DNA from 4 places in the Brevibacillus sp. SIMBA_040 genome. Region 1 is predicted to be linked to each of the others. Evidence: riboswitches for the same ligand, from Rfam matches in the RefSeq annotation. Region 1 holds a riboswitch; each other region holds the start of a gene.
What was found. Region 1 has a riboswitch for S-adenosylmethionine ahead of SB752_RS11135 (homoserine dehydrogenase). Riboswitches for the same ligand answer to the same signal wherever they lie in the genome.

Region 1 (4,202 bases):
TGGCTTCGGGAAATGCTGGGTAAACTCTTTTTGGGCAACTCCCGCTATTTTCCCCTCGCGAGTAAAAAGCATGGCACGCGTGCTGGTCGTACCCTGATCGATAGCCAGCACGTAACGCTTTTCTGCAGGTGTCATCTGCTTCACCTCTCTTTCCTTGTCTATTCTGCCTAGAGCAGCAAGTTTTTTTCTTACTACCTATATTTGAGAAAAAGAAGTTGATCCCTCTTTTTCCAACAGAAAGATGGGAAAAGAAAAAGCTTGTTCTTTTTATTCCGCCGACTCCAATACTGGGAAACATCGTACCGACAGCCCAAAGTCGCTCCCTAGTACTGCTTCATGGTCTTCTGTTAATCCGTTTGTGATCAGACCAGCGCGCAAAACGCCTCCGAGGTCAAATTGAACTTTTAGTTTACTGATTGTAACCCCAGCTTTACGTAAAAAGTGCAGGACGCGATCCGGTGTTGCAGATGAGCATGAACCTTCGAGATAACACAACGTACGCTGGATTTCTTCACTTACCTCCGCGGTCGCAGCGGCAATTTCTTTCCATGCTGGGTGAGGTGTAAATGGCTGTGTCAACAAATACGCCAAATCCTCGACAACCGCACTAGCCGTTGGAAGCTCTCCTGCCCCTCTTCCTGTAAACAGCAAATCACCTACAATATTTCCGGAGAGCTGAACTGCGTTAAAAGCATCCTGAATCTGCGCCAATGGATGAGCGATTGGCAACATTGTCGGTTCAACGGAAAGTCGAATGCCTTGCTCCGTTTGATAAGCCTGGGCAATCAGCTTGATCCGATAGCCAAGCTCGCTGGCAATGCGAATATGCCCTGCAGAGAGATCAGAAATCCCTTTTCGCACCACATCTGAAAGCGGGAGCGATTCTCCATACACCAACTGTGCGAGAATATACAGTTTGTACATCGCGTCGAAGCCTTCGACGTCAGAACGCGGGTCTGCCTCAGCATAACCGAGCTCTTGCGCCTCCTTTAAAACCTCCTGGTAGGACAGCTGCTCCGCTTCCATTTTGGTCAGAATGAAGTTGGTCGTGCCATTGAGGATTCCGAGTACACCGCTTATGTCATTGGTTCTTAAAAATTGGCGCAGCACACTCAAAATCGGGATTCCACCCGCAACACTCGCTTCATATGCCAAATGTACCTGATGCTGATTCGCCAGCTCAACAAGCTCTGTGCCTCGTTTTGCCAGCAGCTCTTTGTTCGCTGTTACGACATGGCAGCCTTTTTCAATCAACGCTCGAACGTAATCATAAGTAGGCTCGACACCGCCCATCACTTCTACGACAATATCCACATCACTTTGCAATATATCCTCAAAGTTTGTCGTCAATAAAGACGCATCAACGTGAACTGCACGCTCCTTATCGGAATCGCGAACCAGTGCTTTCACGATTTCAATGCGTTTCCCCAATCGAGAAGACAGCTTTTCTTGTTGAGAGCGTATCGTTTTGATGACGCCTCCCCCTACAGTACCAAGTCCCAACAACCCTACTCGAATTACGCCAGCGCTCATGTTAACCACTCCATCCTCATAATTGAAAAAGAAAAAGCCTTCTTCGCTAAGAAGAAGGCTCTTGGGCATCGCTGCTCCCCTTCTCCTTATCTCCCAGGAACCTATGTCCTGCAGGAATTGGCACCTTGTCACATACTGCATGACGGTTGCCGGGCTTCATCGGGCCAGTCCCTCCACCTCTCTGGATAAAGAAAAATATGAATTTTGGTACTTCTAGGAATAAAAAAACCTTCTTCACTAAGAAGAAGGTTCGTAATCACGCTTACGCGACACCCGCTTCTTATCTGCCGAGACGTAGGTCGCCTCGCAGGAATTGGCACCTTGTCACCTAATCGTGACGGTTGCCGGGCTTCATAGGGCCAGACCCTCCACCTCTCTGGATAAGAATAGTGTATTCTGTTGAGCTTTATTCTAAGAAATTCCATACCATCCGTCAACAAAATTCTTTCTTTTCAATAAAAAGGAATTTGGTTAGTGCCAGCCAAGCAGTGGCACCAGGTTTTCTTTTCATTAGCGTCCCTTGAATATAGCAGTTCATTTACCTGTCAATTAACTATGTGATGTTAACGGGAACATAAAGTTTCCCTTCAGCAGCGGCTTTTTTGTTAAGACGAATAGGGCATCATCATCATTTGGCATAATGGTTGCTGTCATCCCTTCGATTGTAAAATCAGGAGTGAAGCAAAATTCTACTTTTTTCGTTGTTTCCTTCACAATGCTTGCAAGTACTGCTTCAACATTTGGTGCTTGTAACGAAATGATATCGAAAATACGCAGAATATCTTCTTCTTCCTCCATGAGTACAATCGTTTCTAAATCTTCCACATAGAACAAAGCCTCATAAAATACTAATGTGAAATAAAAAAGTAATAGGCTTTCATTTTGCTCCACATCTAAGATCCTTGAGTTGACATGGCGATTTTTCGCAAATTTTTCAAGTAAGGCAAGATCATATTCAATAGTGAGCTGCTTTACTTTCGATGCTGTATTCATTTGAATCGAGCTTTTCGCCAGATCTATGCTAAACTCACTTTCATGTAGGCGTGTAAAGCCAAACCTCGGGTAAAAATCCAAAACCGTTTCATTCGCAAAAAGATACATGAAATCACATCTATTTTCATGTTCCCTCAGAATGTGCTGCATTAATTGCTTAGCCAAGCCTTGATTGCGATAATTTTCATCTGTCATGACTGTACCAACCTGAATCGCTTTATGCGTTTGACCATTTATAATCACCGACATTTTAGTGACCGAGGCGTTTGCGATAACCTTGCCTTTATCAACAAAGGAATACGGAATATAATTGTCATTCCAATACCCTTTGTCATACCAGCCTCGAAAATCTAATTTGAAGGTTTTTATTGCTAAGGAATTAAAGCTCTCCTTCAAGCTTTCGTTATTGCGATAATTACTTACTAATTCGTATTTTTTCATGTAGATTCCCTCCATATATATTTTAATCACTCTCGTACACAGCATGTATATTTATGGAAATAAATCACCTCCTAAAAACAGAAAAAGACCTTATGAGAATAAACTCATAAAGTCTTTGTATACGCAAAAAATAAAGTAAACCAGCCTGAAGCAAGCGCCTGCCTTTAGCCTGATTACAACCATTTATTTTTCTGCTTGTATAGATTAGACATTATATCGCTTCTCTTCATTATCGCAAAAGGGCATATCAAACAAACCGATCAATGAATGATAGAATAACCCTCCTATTAAACTCATTCGAATTTAATTTGCGATAATAAGTTTAAGCATATAAGTCTAATCTCCCTTCAGTTTTTAAGATTGAAGGTATAGTATCACCTTTTTTAGACTTTTGTCTACAATTACTTTCATGACTATGAAAAATGCTTGATCGTGATTCCTTTTCTCTGAACCAATTTTGTAAACAAGTACCGAACAATCGGTCCTACTATGAGAAGCTGCAGCGGAAAAGCAAAAATAAAATTTTTACAAACCATGGAAAAGTAACTCGGGAGTAGGTATCCCCCATCTATGCTATGAAAATAGTATGCTATTCCCAAGCCGTAAAGTGACATGCAAAGAACCATTCCACACACCATAAAAAATGCCATGGACAAAATCACAAGTCCTTTCTTTGACTTGTCATATGGCAGTGCAAAAGCTATTTTCTTTGCGATTGGACCGACGATGAATGATTCCAATAAAAAGGCGATTATAAATACCAGAATAAACTGGATGAGTAATTCTTTAAACGAAATCATACCAAGCAATCCATTCGTCCATAAATTATAGGATGTCATAAATAAAACCATCCCAAAACACATCATCAGTCCAAAATAAACACTTTCTTTCTTCGTTGTTGGCAATTTCCATCATCCCTTCTTTATTACGCTCTTAATCATAAGGATTGAGGGATGTTCTTCATAAGTGAACACTTTGTGAATTTTTTGGACAACGGAACAAAATTAGTGTTTGGGCTTCCAGTGAATCAAAGCAACCTCATGAGTCATGCCGTTCTTCCGTTCAACCGGAAATGTACGATAAGTATGCTGAATCTCCAGCTCGTCCAGTATTTCCGCAATCGCCACTGCTCTCTCTCGTTCATACATTTGATCGTTGCATGAAAAGGAGAGAGGTCCGGCAAAAGGACGACCGATTGACTGGACTAGAAAGACGTGGCGCTTCGCCGTTTGATT
Region 2 (4,202 bases), on a different contig from region 1:
AGTTTCTTCACAGTAGATTTCCCCCTTTATTTGTAAACCACTTCTAAAACGATTTATGGAAAGACCTTACTTGCGGCTGTATTTGAGAACCAGACGGTCCCCCAGCGATTGCAAGATCTGAACCAACACTAACAAAATAACAACAGTAACAATCATGACATCAGTCTGGAAGCGTTGATATCCATAGCGAATCGCCAGATCACCCAAGCCACCGCCACCGATAACCCCGGACATCGCCGTATAGGAAACGAGGGCGACTGTCGTAATCGTAATCCCTGCAATCAGACCCGAGCGGGCTTCCGGCAAAAGTACGTTCCAGACAATTTGCCAATTCGAAGCACCCATGGATTGTGCTGCCTCCGTTACCCCGCGATCTACTTCCCGCAAAGAGGTTTCGACCAGTCGGGCAAAAAATGGCGCTGCCCCGATGACCAGCGGCGGGATGGAGCCAAGTACTCCCAGCGAGGTACCTACAATCGCTTTGGTAACAGGAATCAATAAGATCATCAAAATGATAAAAGGAACGGAACGCAGGACGTTCACAATAAAAGATGCGACGAGATAAAATCCACGGTTGGCCAGAAGCTGCCCTCTTGAGGTGAGAAACAGAATGATGCCCAGCGGCAATCCAATCAAGATGGTAAACAAGGTTGAAAAACCAAGCATGGAGAGTGTATCTACTGTCCCAATTCCAATCTCAGACCAATCCACATTTTTTAGTTCCAGCCACTCCATCTAGATCACCTCCACTTCCAGGCCACGCTCACGCAGCTTCTCGATTGCCTGCTTGTTTTGTTCTGCATTGCCTTCCAGCTCGACAACAAGCTGACCATACGGCGTATCTTTCATCCGTGAGATCGTCCCTTGCAGGATGCTGAACACAGTACCTGTCTCTTGCATCGTCTGAAACAGAATCGGCTTGTACGTCTGTTCCCCCAAAAAGGTGACGCGTGCGATCGTGCGATTACCGGAAGCCTTCTCATGCGCTACCATTTCGCGCAGCTCATGAGAATCAGCCACCTGCTCTACAAATTCCTGTGTGGTCGGGTGCTTCGGCTTGAGGAATACTTCAAGCACATCGCCTTCCTCTACAATCAGGCCACCGTCAATAACACCTACCCGATCACAAATGGAGCGGATGACCTGCATCTCATGTGTAATGAGTACGATAGTCAGCCCCAGCTTGCGATTAATATCGAGGAGCAGCGCCAAAATGGAGTTGGTCGTCTGTGGATCGAGCGCCGATGTAGCTTCATCACACAAGAGTACCTTCGGGTCGTTCGCCAAAGCCCGTGCAATCCCTACCCGCTGCTTCTGTCCGCCTGACAGCTGTGCCGGATATTTGTCCCGATGATCCTCAAGGCCCACCAGCTTTAATAGTTCGTCCACCTTTTTCTTGATCTCGGCTTTGGGGCGCTTTGCCAGCTTCAACGGAAAAGCGACGTTTTCACCAACCGTAGCCGATGACAGCAAATTAAAGTGTTGAAAAATCATACCGACGTGACGGCGCTGCTCCTGCAGCCTCCGATCATCCAGCTTGGTCAAATCAACACCGTCAATGATGACCTCGCCTGTAGTTGGCCGCTCCAGCAGATTCATACAACGAATTAATGTACTTTTCCCCGCACCGGAATGGCCAATAATCCCATATATCTCTCCCTTTTTGATTGAGAGGTTAATCCCCAGTAATGCAGGGATTTTATTTCCCTGTACCAGATAGCTCTTATGCAGCTCTCGCAGTTGAATCAACCATTTCCACCTCCCGTTAAAAACAAACGAGCCCCTTTTTCATCAAACGAAAAAGGGGCTGCAACGCAATTTATACGTTCGCATCCACCCTTCTCATCTATCAAGATCCAATCAATCTTGTAGGAATTGGCACCGCGACGTCTATTCGAAAATAGACCGGTTGCCGGGCTTCATAGGGCCTGTCCCTCCGCCTCTCTTGATAAGAAAGATTTCCACGTATATTATGTTCGTTTTGCATATTTTCATGATACAAGTCGGATTATATCGCTTTTGAAAATAGTAAGTCAATAGTAATAGTAGGTAAAAGTTTTTTCTAATCCATGACGCCATTTCGGATGATGGTTGCTTTCACATGAAATTGAAACTGTGCGTCCTTAAACATCTTCCTCCATTCGTTTACGGTCATCTCGGACATGCCCCTCTGATTCGCACGATACACGATGCCGAAGCCAGCAGGATCGACACCCATCGCTTGCAGTTTTTTGATTACCTTTTGCAGCTCCTGTTCGATCTCCTGCTCCAACGCCCTTTCCATAATCTTCATCATCTTGGGGTCCTCCAGCTTCAACGGAAGCGTCATCTCAAGAATACGTGCATGCAAGCGAACATGGACATTAAAGTGCGGAGGGGATGCTTGCTCCAGCTTGATTTTGGAGACACTTGAAATGGTATCAAAGACGAGCTGTACTTTATCTTTTTTATTACTTTGATCCTTTGGGGTCTGACCGAAAATCTGAGCAGGCACTGAGGTATCATAGCTACCAATTTTGAACTTGCCATGAATAAGCTTGATCAGAAAAGCTTCCTTAGGCGAGATCCATCCCACATAGCGATCGCCGCGAAACAAGGCGACCCCTTTAATCATCAATTCGTCTCCTTTTCGCGTAATAAAGGGCATGATTGGGTCGATCCCTGTATCATAGTAAGCCCTGAAAAATTCATGCATGGTAGACGAAGGGATTTTTTCTCCTTTTATATTTTGTTCAATCATTCTATACATATAGATCCCGATATTTCCTTCTTCCTTATACGGGTATGTCAAGAGATCATAAGTATCTCCATCATATACACAGAGGTAGACTCTGCTGGAAAGAGAGGAATCCCGATACAGCGTATCAATAATGCTGCCAATTCCATTTCGGGCAAAATGCTCGTTGTACAGGGCTACGCGTATTTGCCCTCCCAGTATCCGCTTATCTGATTGCAAATTCGTACGGTCGCGAATTCCTTTACTGGTTTCGCCCACAGCAGAAATCACTTGAATTTTTTCCTTTGCTTCCGGATTGATCGAGGGCATCACGATGGTGGCGCGAATATTTTTATCTTTCAACTGGTCATAACCAACTACGGTAGCGAGGCCCGTCTCGTCAAAAATCTGCCTGTCCGAGCAGCCTGTCATCATCAAGATTAGGGAGCACCACATAGCCCAATAATGCATGAACCATTTTTTCTGGCTATTCGGGTATAGATGCATCTGACGCACCCTCCTTCGCTCGCTTGGCACGCTGCTTTATGATGACCATTAAATACAAAAAATACGGATATATGTAGGCGACATACATTCCGATTTTGGAGTAAATGTCGTTGAGCCGATTCATCTCCTGTCTGGTGAGAAGTGCCAGTGAAGCGATGTAAATGATAGGTAAAATCCAATACAACGATTTGCGCAGATTCCAGCCAAACAATCGTTTGATCCCACGTGCAGAAGCCCAGAGAAAGATCATGATGTTTGGCAGAACCACGAGTAGCCACATGGAAATGCCTACAAGCTCAAACCTCTCCATAATAGGCATGTACACCATTTTTTTCAGATTGAGCGTCGCCCAGATCGTTCTCATTAACTGTCCTTGACTAAAAAAGACCAGCGACACGACCATGACTAACGTATAGATCAAATAGGTAACGAGTATGGCCCATTGTGTGCTGCTAACCACTCTTTCCTTATTTTGCACATACGGGTACACGGCATAGATGACTTCGAAGCCGATACTGGTCAACGACATTGCTACCATGCCTTTGAAAAGCTGCTCCATGTTCGTATCCAAAATCGGAAATAAATACTCCCACTGTGCAAATTGTAGCGGAAAGTACAGGTCACATATGAGCCAAATCGTGACCGCCACTGAAAAGAACGTATAGCCAGCGACTACACGAATCCCTCCCAAGACCGTGTAAAAAGCAAGAATGAGAATGATCGCTGACAATATCCATGTCGGCAAATTCGGAAACACCCATGTCTGCACCACTTCGATGTAGGTACGTAATACCACACCCGCTGACATAAAAAAATACGTCAAATAAACGACTCCTAAGCACGTCCCGATCCACTTTCCAAACACGTCGTTCTGGATTCCGTATATGTCTGACGAGGGGTATTTCTGCAAGGTCTTCACAATCACCCATACGGTCAGATGGGTAAATAGCCCGGCCATAATGACCGATATCCACGCATC
Region 3 (4,202 bases), on a different contig from region 1:
TCCATGTTCCGTTCCCCCTTGATTTTGCCTATATTTGTTTTATCACTGTCATTAAACAATGTCCAATCCTCGCTAGCTATGGGGAGATAGGTTTTGACTATGTCGAGCGATTGTTCGCTCGATTGGTGGTTTTATACCACGATTCCTGCTTCAAACAGGCGCAAAAAACCCCTTTCCGTAAAAAGGAAAGGGGTCTATGTATTCATCAAAGTATCTACGCGATACGGAAGACACGCGCTTTTTCTACCTGTGGCAAGAATGAGAGGTCCACATGCTTCAGCGCTTCTTCTACACCAATGTCCTCTGCCAAAAGCAATGCTTCCTCTTGGAACGTTGGTGTACAGCTGCCTTCATTCAATTCACAGAGGCGCTTTAGACGCTTCAGGCGATCTGTTGTTTTTTCAGCTCGCATACAATCGTTGGTCAGCTCACACACATTTACGTGACGCGCATCAGCAATCATGCTGATATCATTTACGTGAACAATGAGTCGCTGTCCTTCTTCCGTCACAAAACCGATCGAGCAAAAATGCGCACCTGACATTTCCATACGAGTGAGAACAGCATTGGCAAAGACCTCACCTGTGCGTAGCCGAACCTGGCCCGCTTCAATGGCTCCGCCTACCTTACGCTCGTTGGCGATCACCGTATACATATCCGTGTAACCGTTAATCTGATAGCGCATGTTACCCTCCTGCTTTGCATAAATGACAAGTAATTTGTTGAGACTAATTATCATTAACATCGTATAATGAAAATCATTATCTGTCAACGCTGAGAATGATTTTTATTGATAATTACCCCTACTTTTTTCGCTCACCACTATTCTTGCCCACTTTTCCGTTTTCATCGCAAAAAAAAGACCAGACCTGCTGCTTACCAGCATATGTGGTCTGATCCTTTGCAAACACCTATTTTTTGGGGGTAAACAAGCCCAATTTTTCAATACGCTTTACGGCCTCAGCCAGTCGCTGTTCATCCGATAGCAGCGCCGCACGAACGTAGCCTTCGCCCGTCGGCCCAAAGCCATCCCCCGGAGCTACAACGACATGCGCTTTTTCCAGTAACATATCGGAAAACTGGACGGAGGTAAAGCCGCTTGGGATTGGCAGCCATGCAAAAAACGAGCCTTGGGATGGCTGTGCTTGCCAGCCGATGCGATGCAGGTTGGAATAAAGCGCATTGCGCCTACCCTCGTATACAGCCACCAGGTCGCGGACACACTGCTGCGAACCAGTCATGGCTCGTGCAGCAGCCATTTGGACAGCTCCGAACAAACTCACAAAATAATGGTCTTGAATCAAATTGATCAAACGAACGAGCTCACGATTTCCAACCATCGCGCCTACGCGCCACCCAGCCATATTGTAAGTTTTGGACAGTGTATAAAACTCCACGCCCACTTCCTTTGCCCCTGGAACCTGCATGAAACTGACCGGTTTTTTACCGTCAAAGCTGATTGCTCCATAGGCAAAATCATGGCAAACAACAATTTCGTTTTTACGAGCAAAACGAACCGTATCTTCATAAAATTCGTACGGTGCATTCACCGCAGTCGGATTGTTCGGGTAGTTCAGAAACATCAGCTTGGCCCGCTCCAAATCCGCTTGGGATAGCTTGCTGTAATCTGGAAGAAATTGATTTTCCGCTGTGAGCGGCATCATGACCATCCGACCATCGACAACGGCTACACCTGACCAGTAATCAGGATAACCCGGGTCTGGCACCAGAGCTACGTCCCCTTTGTTCATCAGCACCTGGCAAATCTCTACAAGCCCGGTTTTGCTACCGAACAGAATCGCTACTTCTTCTTCCGGATCGAGATCGACGTCAAACTCTTGCTTGTACCAGTGTGCAACTGCCTGCTTCAGCTCCACTCGACCAGAAAATGGCGGATATTTGTGATGAAGCGGCTGAGCTGCCTGGGCCTGCAATTCCTCAATAATATGGGGCGGTGTCGGCAAGTCAGGATTGCCTTGTCCTAGGTTGATAACGTCATGACCAGCAGCAATGACCTTGTTTACCTTTGCTACCAAGGTAGCGAAAAACTGGGTCGGCAACCGATCAATCATGTCGGAGGGTTGGATGCGCATCGTTCTTCATTTCCTTTCTGTCGGGTACTGCATGATTCTACACTGCAAAAAAACCCCTCCTTCTTTACAGAAAAGGGGTAGATCAGCTTCGTCACGTCCTTATCTGTCAGGAAAGATCCTGCTGGAATTGGCACAGCATCTGTTTTCTTCAACCTGAATCGATATGAAAACAGATCCGCTGCCGGGCTTCATAGGGCCAGTCCCTCCGCCTCTCTTTATAAGTAAAGCACACGGAATATAATGTTTTAGCAATTTTATATTACTTGAGCGGGTGTTTTGTGTCAAGACACCTGGGGGCGCTGGGGAAAAGCACTTTATTGAGCTGTGGTGGTGGGGAGGAAAACGGAGAAAATGCTCCGGATTCTTGGGATACTTGCTGGGGGCGTTACTGCTCAGCTCCGTGAAAAAAGCGAAACCGCGTCCAAAGTCGTGGATTCGCTGAGGCATCTCAAAGGTGGACGCTTAAGGGCGTGTTTCGCTTTTTTCACTCCGCTTGGGATGTATCCCAAAGATCCTCGCATTTTCTCCGTTTTCCTCACGACAGCTGGCGTGTTTTCCCCTGTTTGGAAAAAACAAAAAAGACGCGCGTGGCGCCTTTTCATTATAAAAAAAGAAGAATTACATTTTTTCTGCGGTTTGTACTGGAATCTGGTGACTGCGTTTTTGGAAAGAGCTGTGGAAAGCAAAGAATACGACGGATAACAGTGCCAAACCAGCCATGATGTACAGCAGTCCCTGGGCCTGGAAGTTTTGAAAGATGAAGGCACCGAGGAGTGGGCCAAGCATACGTCCTGCGGAGCCTGTACCTGAGACAAGACCTTGGATGAAGCCTTCCTGCCCTTCTGGTGTGAACTTGGCAGCTACAGCTGGAACCGCTGGCCATACGAGCATTTCGCCCAGTGTCATAACGAACATCGCAGCAACAAATCCAGCGTATGACGTCGTTTGCGACAAGATGAGCATCGACAGAACAAATACATACGAGCCGAGCAGCATTTGAGCCTTGAGTGTTCGAGCATAACGACGAATGACCCACGCGATCAACGGCTGACCGAACAAAATCAAACCTCCGTTAATTGTCCACAAGAGGCTATATTGGCGTAGGGAAATACCTAGTGACTGCATATATGCGGACAGGACAGTCGTCCATTGGACATACACGATCCAGCTGATCAACAGTCCCCCACAGAGCATGACAAGCGCTCCCCAGGCAACCCTTTTCGCCGGCTGAGTGGGTGGAGTTTTCATTCCTGTCTTGTCAGCACCCTGTGTAAGCTGCTCTTCCTTGTTCTTCGCTTTCACAGCCATCGCTTTTACATGCTGCGGCAAAATAAAGGCAAACATGGCAAGTACGATAATTTGGGCGAAGGCATTTCCGAAGAAAGTCCAGGCAAACGACACGCTCGCCAGAATACCGCCCAAAGCAGCCCCGGCAGCTACCCCGGCATTGAGCGCCACATAAATCATGTTGATTCCTTTGCGGCCTCCCTCTGGCCACATGACAACAGCTAGTGCATTAATAACCGGAGACAATGTCCCGTAAAAAAGTCCATTTAATAAGAACAAAATCGTGTAGATCGTAAAATCATGGGTCAAGCCCAAGCAAACCGACATCAGAATGATTCCTGCGGAGGACAAAATGATCGTTCTCATTTTCCCCCAACGGTCAAACAGCATCCCGCCAACCAGGCTGCCAACCAGAAAAGCCCCTTGATTCAAAAGCAACAAAAAGCCGGCAACAGTAAGCGGCTTTCCTAAGAAATCGTGAATATAGATCGTTACAAGCGGCCATATACATGCCATTCCTGTAGAGAAAATGACGGCAGCAATCGCCAATAGCCGAATGCTGCTCGGATAGGATTCCCATTTCTCTTTCATGAGTTACTTCTCTCCTCGCATGAAGTCGCCGCTTTTTCCGCCTGTCTTTTTGAGGAGGCTTGTAGGTCCAATTACCATTCCTTTGTCCATTGCCTTACACATGTCATATACAGTTAGGGCTGCCACACTGACAGCAGTCAGCGCTTCCATCTCCACGCCTGTTTTCCCGGTGGTTTTTACAGATGCTTCGACTTCAAGCGTCGTTTCATCTGCAAACGAAAAACGGATATC
Region 4 (4,202 bases), on a different contig from region 1:
AGTCTAGTGGCTCCAGGCTTTAATGTGTATACAACCAAGCTGGGCGGGAAATACGGTCCATTTAGTGGGACCTCAGCAGCTGCGCCTCAAGTTGCAGGTGCTGCTGCTCTAATTCTTGCTAGAAATCCGAAAATGAGTCCTTTGGATGTCAGAATGCTGCTCTATCAGACAGCTACGAATCTTGGAGAGCCTGGATGGGATCGAACAACAGGATATGGCTTGCTAGATGTAAACAAGGCAGTACGCACACCAATGTCCATGGATTTTTTGGAGCCAAACAACACCAAGTCAACAGCCAAGGCATTTCCGATCGAGTCCCAAATACGGGGGAATCTTGGACCGAACGATACCGTTGATTGGTTTCGAATGGATATCCCCTATGATGGAAAAGTAAATTTTACTTCAACGATAAATTCTGGTGTAAGCTCGGCGATGGCGGCGACTTTTTATACAGAGAATCGGGAGCCCATCACGGAGTATTTTGGGAATGGGGATACCGTTACGGTACCAGCAAAAGCTGGACGCATGTATATACGCCTATTACGTACAGCAGGAGTGAACGCATTTACTTATGTTTTAACCAGCCGCTTCAACATCAACCCGGATCGCAACGAACCGAATGATACAGAAGCAACTGCAAGACCGCTTGTAGGAAATCAAATTAGCGTTACAGGTAACTTTCATTATGAAGGAGACCAGGACTGGTTCTCTTATTATGTGCGGGAATACGGTCAAATGGACGTAAGTATTACTCCTGATAATAAACGGATGGACATTTTGCTCGCGATCGGAAAACAGAGTCAAGGGAAAAACACAGTCTGGGATTCTCCTTATGATAATGGCACGCGTGATGACCCGTCTGAGCATGTCAGAAAAGAAGTGTCACCTGGCAAGTATTTGATCCGCATCAGCGAGTATGAGCAAAATGCGGTGAATGGGGAATATCGTTTGGACCTGGGCTTTACTCCGATTAAGAAAGATCCAAATGAACCGAATGATACGTATCTTCAAGCATCCCCGCTTGCAGGTGGAACCTTGATGACAGGGAATTTTCCAACGACAGCGGATTCAGACTGGTTCCAATTTAGGGTCAATGCCGAATCCTTCGTTAGTATTCGTGCTCCCTTCATTCCCGTCTCAAGTGGTGTCAGACTCGCCCTCTACAGTGAGAAAAACCTCAATTACGCGCTGGCCAGCACGAATGAAGTGGCGGAGCTCTCAGACCAGGGAAGAGAAATTATTGGCCTGCGACTGCAGCCAGGCAAATATTATATCCGTTTAAATAGTGGAGTACCTTTCCGCTATGATTTGTATCGCTTGACGGTCACCCAGCAGGTGCTTGTCGCAGGATATCGCGATATTTCCGACCATTGGGCGCGCTCGGAGATTGTGAAACTGAGTGGAAGAGGTATCGTCAAGGGCTTTGATGATGCGACATTCAAGCCGAATCAGGCAGTGACGCGGGCTCAATTTGCGACCATGCTCATTCAAGCGATGAGAGCGAGTGGACAATCTGTGGGCAGTACCTATAGAGGCAGTGCCTCTTTCAGCGATATGCCAAAAAGTCACTGGGCGTATAACAATTTGGGACTAGCTTATCAGCAAGGCATTTTGAGGGGATACCCAAATAATCGTATGAGACCCGACCAAGCCATCTCTCGTGCAGAAATGGCGGCTATGATTGCGCGAGCTCAAAAGGTTTTCCTGTTTGCGCCAAGTACTTCTTCCTTTCGGGATGTTCCAACAAACCACTGGGCGTTCTCATCGATTGAAGCACTATCTTCAAGAAAATGGATAAATGGATATGGAGCGACGTTTAAGCCACAGGGTATCGCGACCAGGGCTGAAGTCGTTGTCCTCATTTCAAAAGCGTACAAATTATAATCGCGCAAGCAAACGAATACGCCCTTTACCAAATGTGTCTATTGACACCATAGGAAAAAACAATTATTCTATATTCCGTAATGGATACTCTTATCCAGAGCAGGCGGAGGGACTGGCCCGATGAAACCCGGCAACCGACTAGAGCGGTGCTAACCAGCAGAACGGACATCTGTTCTGGCCGATAAGAGGATGAAGGAAGCATAAAGCGCTCAAACCTTTTCCTCCAAAAACGCGGAAAAGGTTTTTTTTATTGCGTTTACGTCGATAAAATCCTGTCTCGGCTACCACACTATTTGTATGAGGTCAAAGGAGGTATTTTTCTCATGGCTTTGCAAAAAGGTCGTCGTCTCTTTACATCTGAATCCGTAACTGAAGGGCATCCGGATAAGATTTGTGACCAAATCTCCGACTCTATCCTTGATGCGATTCTGTCTAAAGATCCAAACGCTCGTGTAGCTTGCGAAACATCCGTAACAACTGGTTTGGTGCTCGTAGCTGGTGAAATCACTACAAACACGTACGTTGATATTCAAAAATTGGTTCGTGAAACAATCCGTGAGATTGGGTATGATCGTGCTAAATTTGGTTTTGACGCAGATACTTGCGGTGTAATCACTGCTATCGGCGAACAATCCGCTGACATCGCTCTTGGTGTTGACCAAGCTCTGGAAGCGCGCGAAGGCAAAATGACTGACGCTGAAATCGAAGCAATCGGTGCTGGTGACCAAGGTCTGATGTTTGGCTTTGCTTGCAACGAAACACCTGAGCTGATGCCACTTCCAATCAGCATGTCTCACCAACTGGCTCGCCGTCTGACAGAAGTGCGCAAAAATGGCACACTGGCTTACCTGCGTCCAGATGGTAAAACACAAGTAACAGTTGAGTACGATGGTGACAAGCCAGTTCGTATCGATACCATCGTTATTTCTACGCAACATGCTCCTGAAACTACTTTGGAGCAAATCCAAAAAGACTTGGTTGAGCACGTAATTAAGCCAGTAGTTCCTGCTGAGCTGTTGGATGCTGAAACCAAATACTTCATCAACCCAACTGGCCGTTTCGTAATCGGTGGACCACAAGGGGATGCTGGTTTGACTGGCCGTAAAATTATCGTAGATACGTACGGTGGTTATGCTCGTCATGGCGGCGGTGCATTCTCCGGTAAAGATCCAACCAAAGTGGACCGTTCCGGCGCATATGCTGCTCGTTATGTAGCGAAAAACATCGTGGCTGCAGGACTGGCTGACAAGTGCGAAGTTCAAGTAGCTTACGCGATCGGTGTAGCTCAACCAGTTTCGATCGCTGTAGATACGTTTGGTACAGGAACCATTTCCGAAGAAGATCTGGTGAAACTGGTTCGTAAAAACTTCGATTTGCGTCCTGCTGGTATCATTAAACAGCTTGACCTGCGTCGTCCTATCTACAAACAAACAGCTGCTTATGGCCACTTTGGACGTAACGACCTGAATGTTCCTTGGGAGCAAACAGACAAAGCGGAAGTGCTGAAGCAAGAAGCAGCACAACTGGCAAAATAAGAACGGTAGTGAAAGAGCCTAGTACTGTTACTAGGCTCTTTTTTCTGTGGAAATCAAAATCGTTGGGAGTTATTGGGGTGGGGTGAACAAAGGAATTTGTAGGGTTATGTCGAATCTCCTAAAATGGGAAGTGAGGAGGGGTTTTTTTGCCGAAAAGAAGGCTCTTCCTGATCGTGTTTGTAACCTTTTTGTTACTTATTGTGGCTGGTGGATTACTGGGAGAATCGGATTTGGTAAAAAAGAATGCACAAAAACTGCAACCTTTTCCCCAAGTTGATACGTCTAACTACATAAGTGGCGCACAGAATGCTGAGCCAAACGTCACAGCAATCCAAAAAGCAACTGCAGTCCCGAAAAAGTGGTACAAAAATCAGGTTGTCGTATTAACGTATCATCATGTGACTGATCAAACCGATCAGAGATACGTCATATCGCCAGAACTATTTGCGAGGCACATGGCGTTTCTGCATGAAAATGATCTACATCCTATATCGCTTGCAGAGTTTGTGCAATTTGTTCAGACGGGGACCTTGCCAACGGAGAATGCAGTACTCATTACATTTGATGACGGATATGAGAGTTACTATACAGAAGCGTTTCCGATTATGCGTGAATACGGTTTTCCATCTGTCAATTTTGCCATTGCAGGCAGGATACGAGATGTAGCAGAACGAAAGCGAGTAAACATGACGACGCCACTGTCGCGTCAACAAGTAAATGAAATGATAGCCTCTGGACTGGCTGATGTTGCCTCTCATACGTACAGCTTGCACGAAGAGGAAG

Region 2: another riboswitch for S-adenosylmethionine. It lies ahead of SB752_RS20500 (methionine ABC transporter ATP-binding protein); the one in region 1 lies ahead of SB752_RS11135 (homoserine dehydrogenase).
Region 3: another riboswitch for S-adenosylmethionine. It lies ahead of SB752_RS14165 (pyridoxal phosphate-dependent aminotransferase); the one in region 1 lies ahead of SB752_RS11135 (homoserine dehydrogenase).
Region 4: another riboswitch for S-adenosylmethionine. It lies ahead of metK (methionine adenosyltransferase); the one in region 1 lies ahead of SB752_RS11135 (homoserine dehydrogenase).

Annotation. Positions count from the first base shown of each region.
Region 1 is NZ_JAWRXI010000005.1:272,712-276,913, reverse strand. It holds gene glpK (glycerol kinase GlpK) at 1-135, opposite strand, end outside; gene SB752_RS11135 (homoserine dehydrogenase) at 268-1,602, opposite strand; SAM riboswitch class I at 1,617-1,725, opposite strand; SAM riboswitch class I at 1,811-1,920, opposite strand; gene SB752_RS11130 (GNAT family N-acetyltransferase) at 2,083-2,967, opposite strand; gene SB752_RS11125 (DUF2798 domain-containing protein) at 3,381-3,872, opposite strand; gene SB752_RS11120 (class I SAM-dependent methyltransferase) at 3,972-4,202, opposite strand, start outside.
Region 2 is NZ_JAWRXI010000012.1:61,303-65,504, forward strand. It holds gene SB752_RS20490 (MetQ/NlpA family ABC transporter substrate-binding protein) at 1-11, opposite strand, end outside; gene SB752_RS20495 (methionine ABC transporter permease) at 67-735, opposite strand; gene SB752_RS20500 (methionine ABC transporter ATP-binding protein) at 736-1,749, opposite strand; SAM riboswitch class I at 1,840-1,955, opposite strand; gene SB752_RS20505 (Ger(x)C family spore germination protein) at 2,063-3,223, opposite strand; gene SB752_RS20510 (GerAB/ArcD/ProY family transporter) at 3,204-4,202, opposite strand, start outside.
Region 3 is NZ_JAWRXI010000007.1:243,388-247,589, reverse strand. It holds gene SB752_RS14175 (aminotransferase-like domain-containing protein) at 1-5, opposite strand, end outside; gene SB752_RS14170 (hypothetical protein) at 215-685, opposite strand; gene SB752_RS14165 (pyridoxal phosphate-dependent aminotransferase) at 912-2,093, opposite strand; SAM riboswitch class I at 2,190-2,317, opposite strand; gene SB752_RS14160 (MFS transporter) at 2,712-3,971, opposite strand; gene moaC (cyclic pyranopterin monophosphate synthase MoaC) at 3,975-4,202, opposite strand, start outside.
Region 4 is NZ_JAWRXI010000024.1:12,897-17,098, forward strand. It holds gene SB752_RS28075 (S8 family peptidase) at 1-1,884, shown strand, start outside; SAM riboswitch class I at 1,972-2,072, shown strand; gene metK (methionine adenosyltransferase) at 2,214-3,419, shown strand; gene SB752_RS28085 (polysaccharide deacetylase family protein) at 3,566-4,202, shown strand, end outside.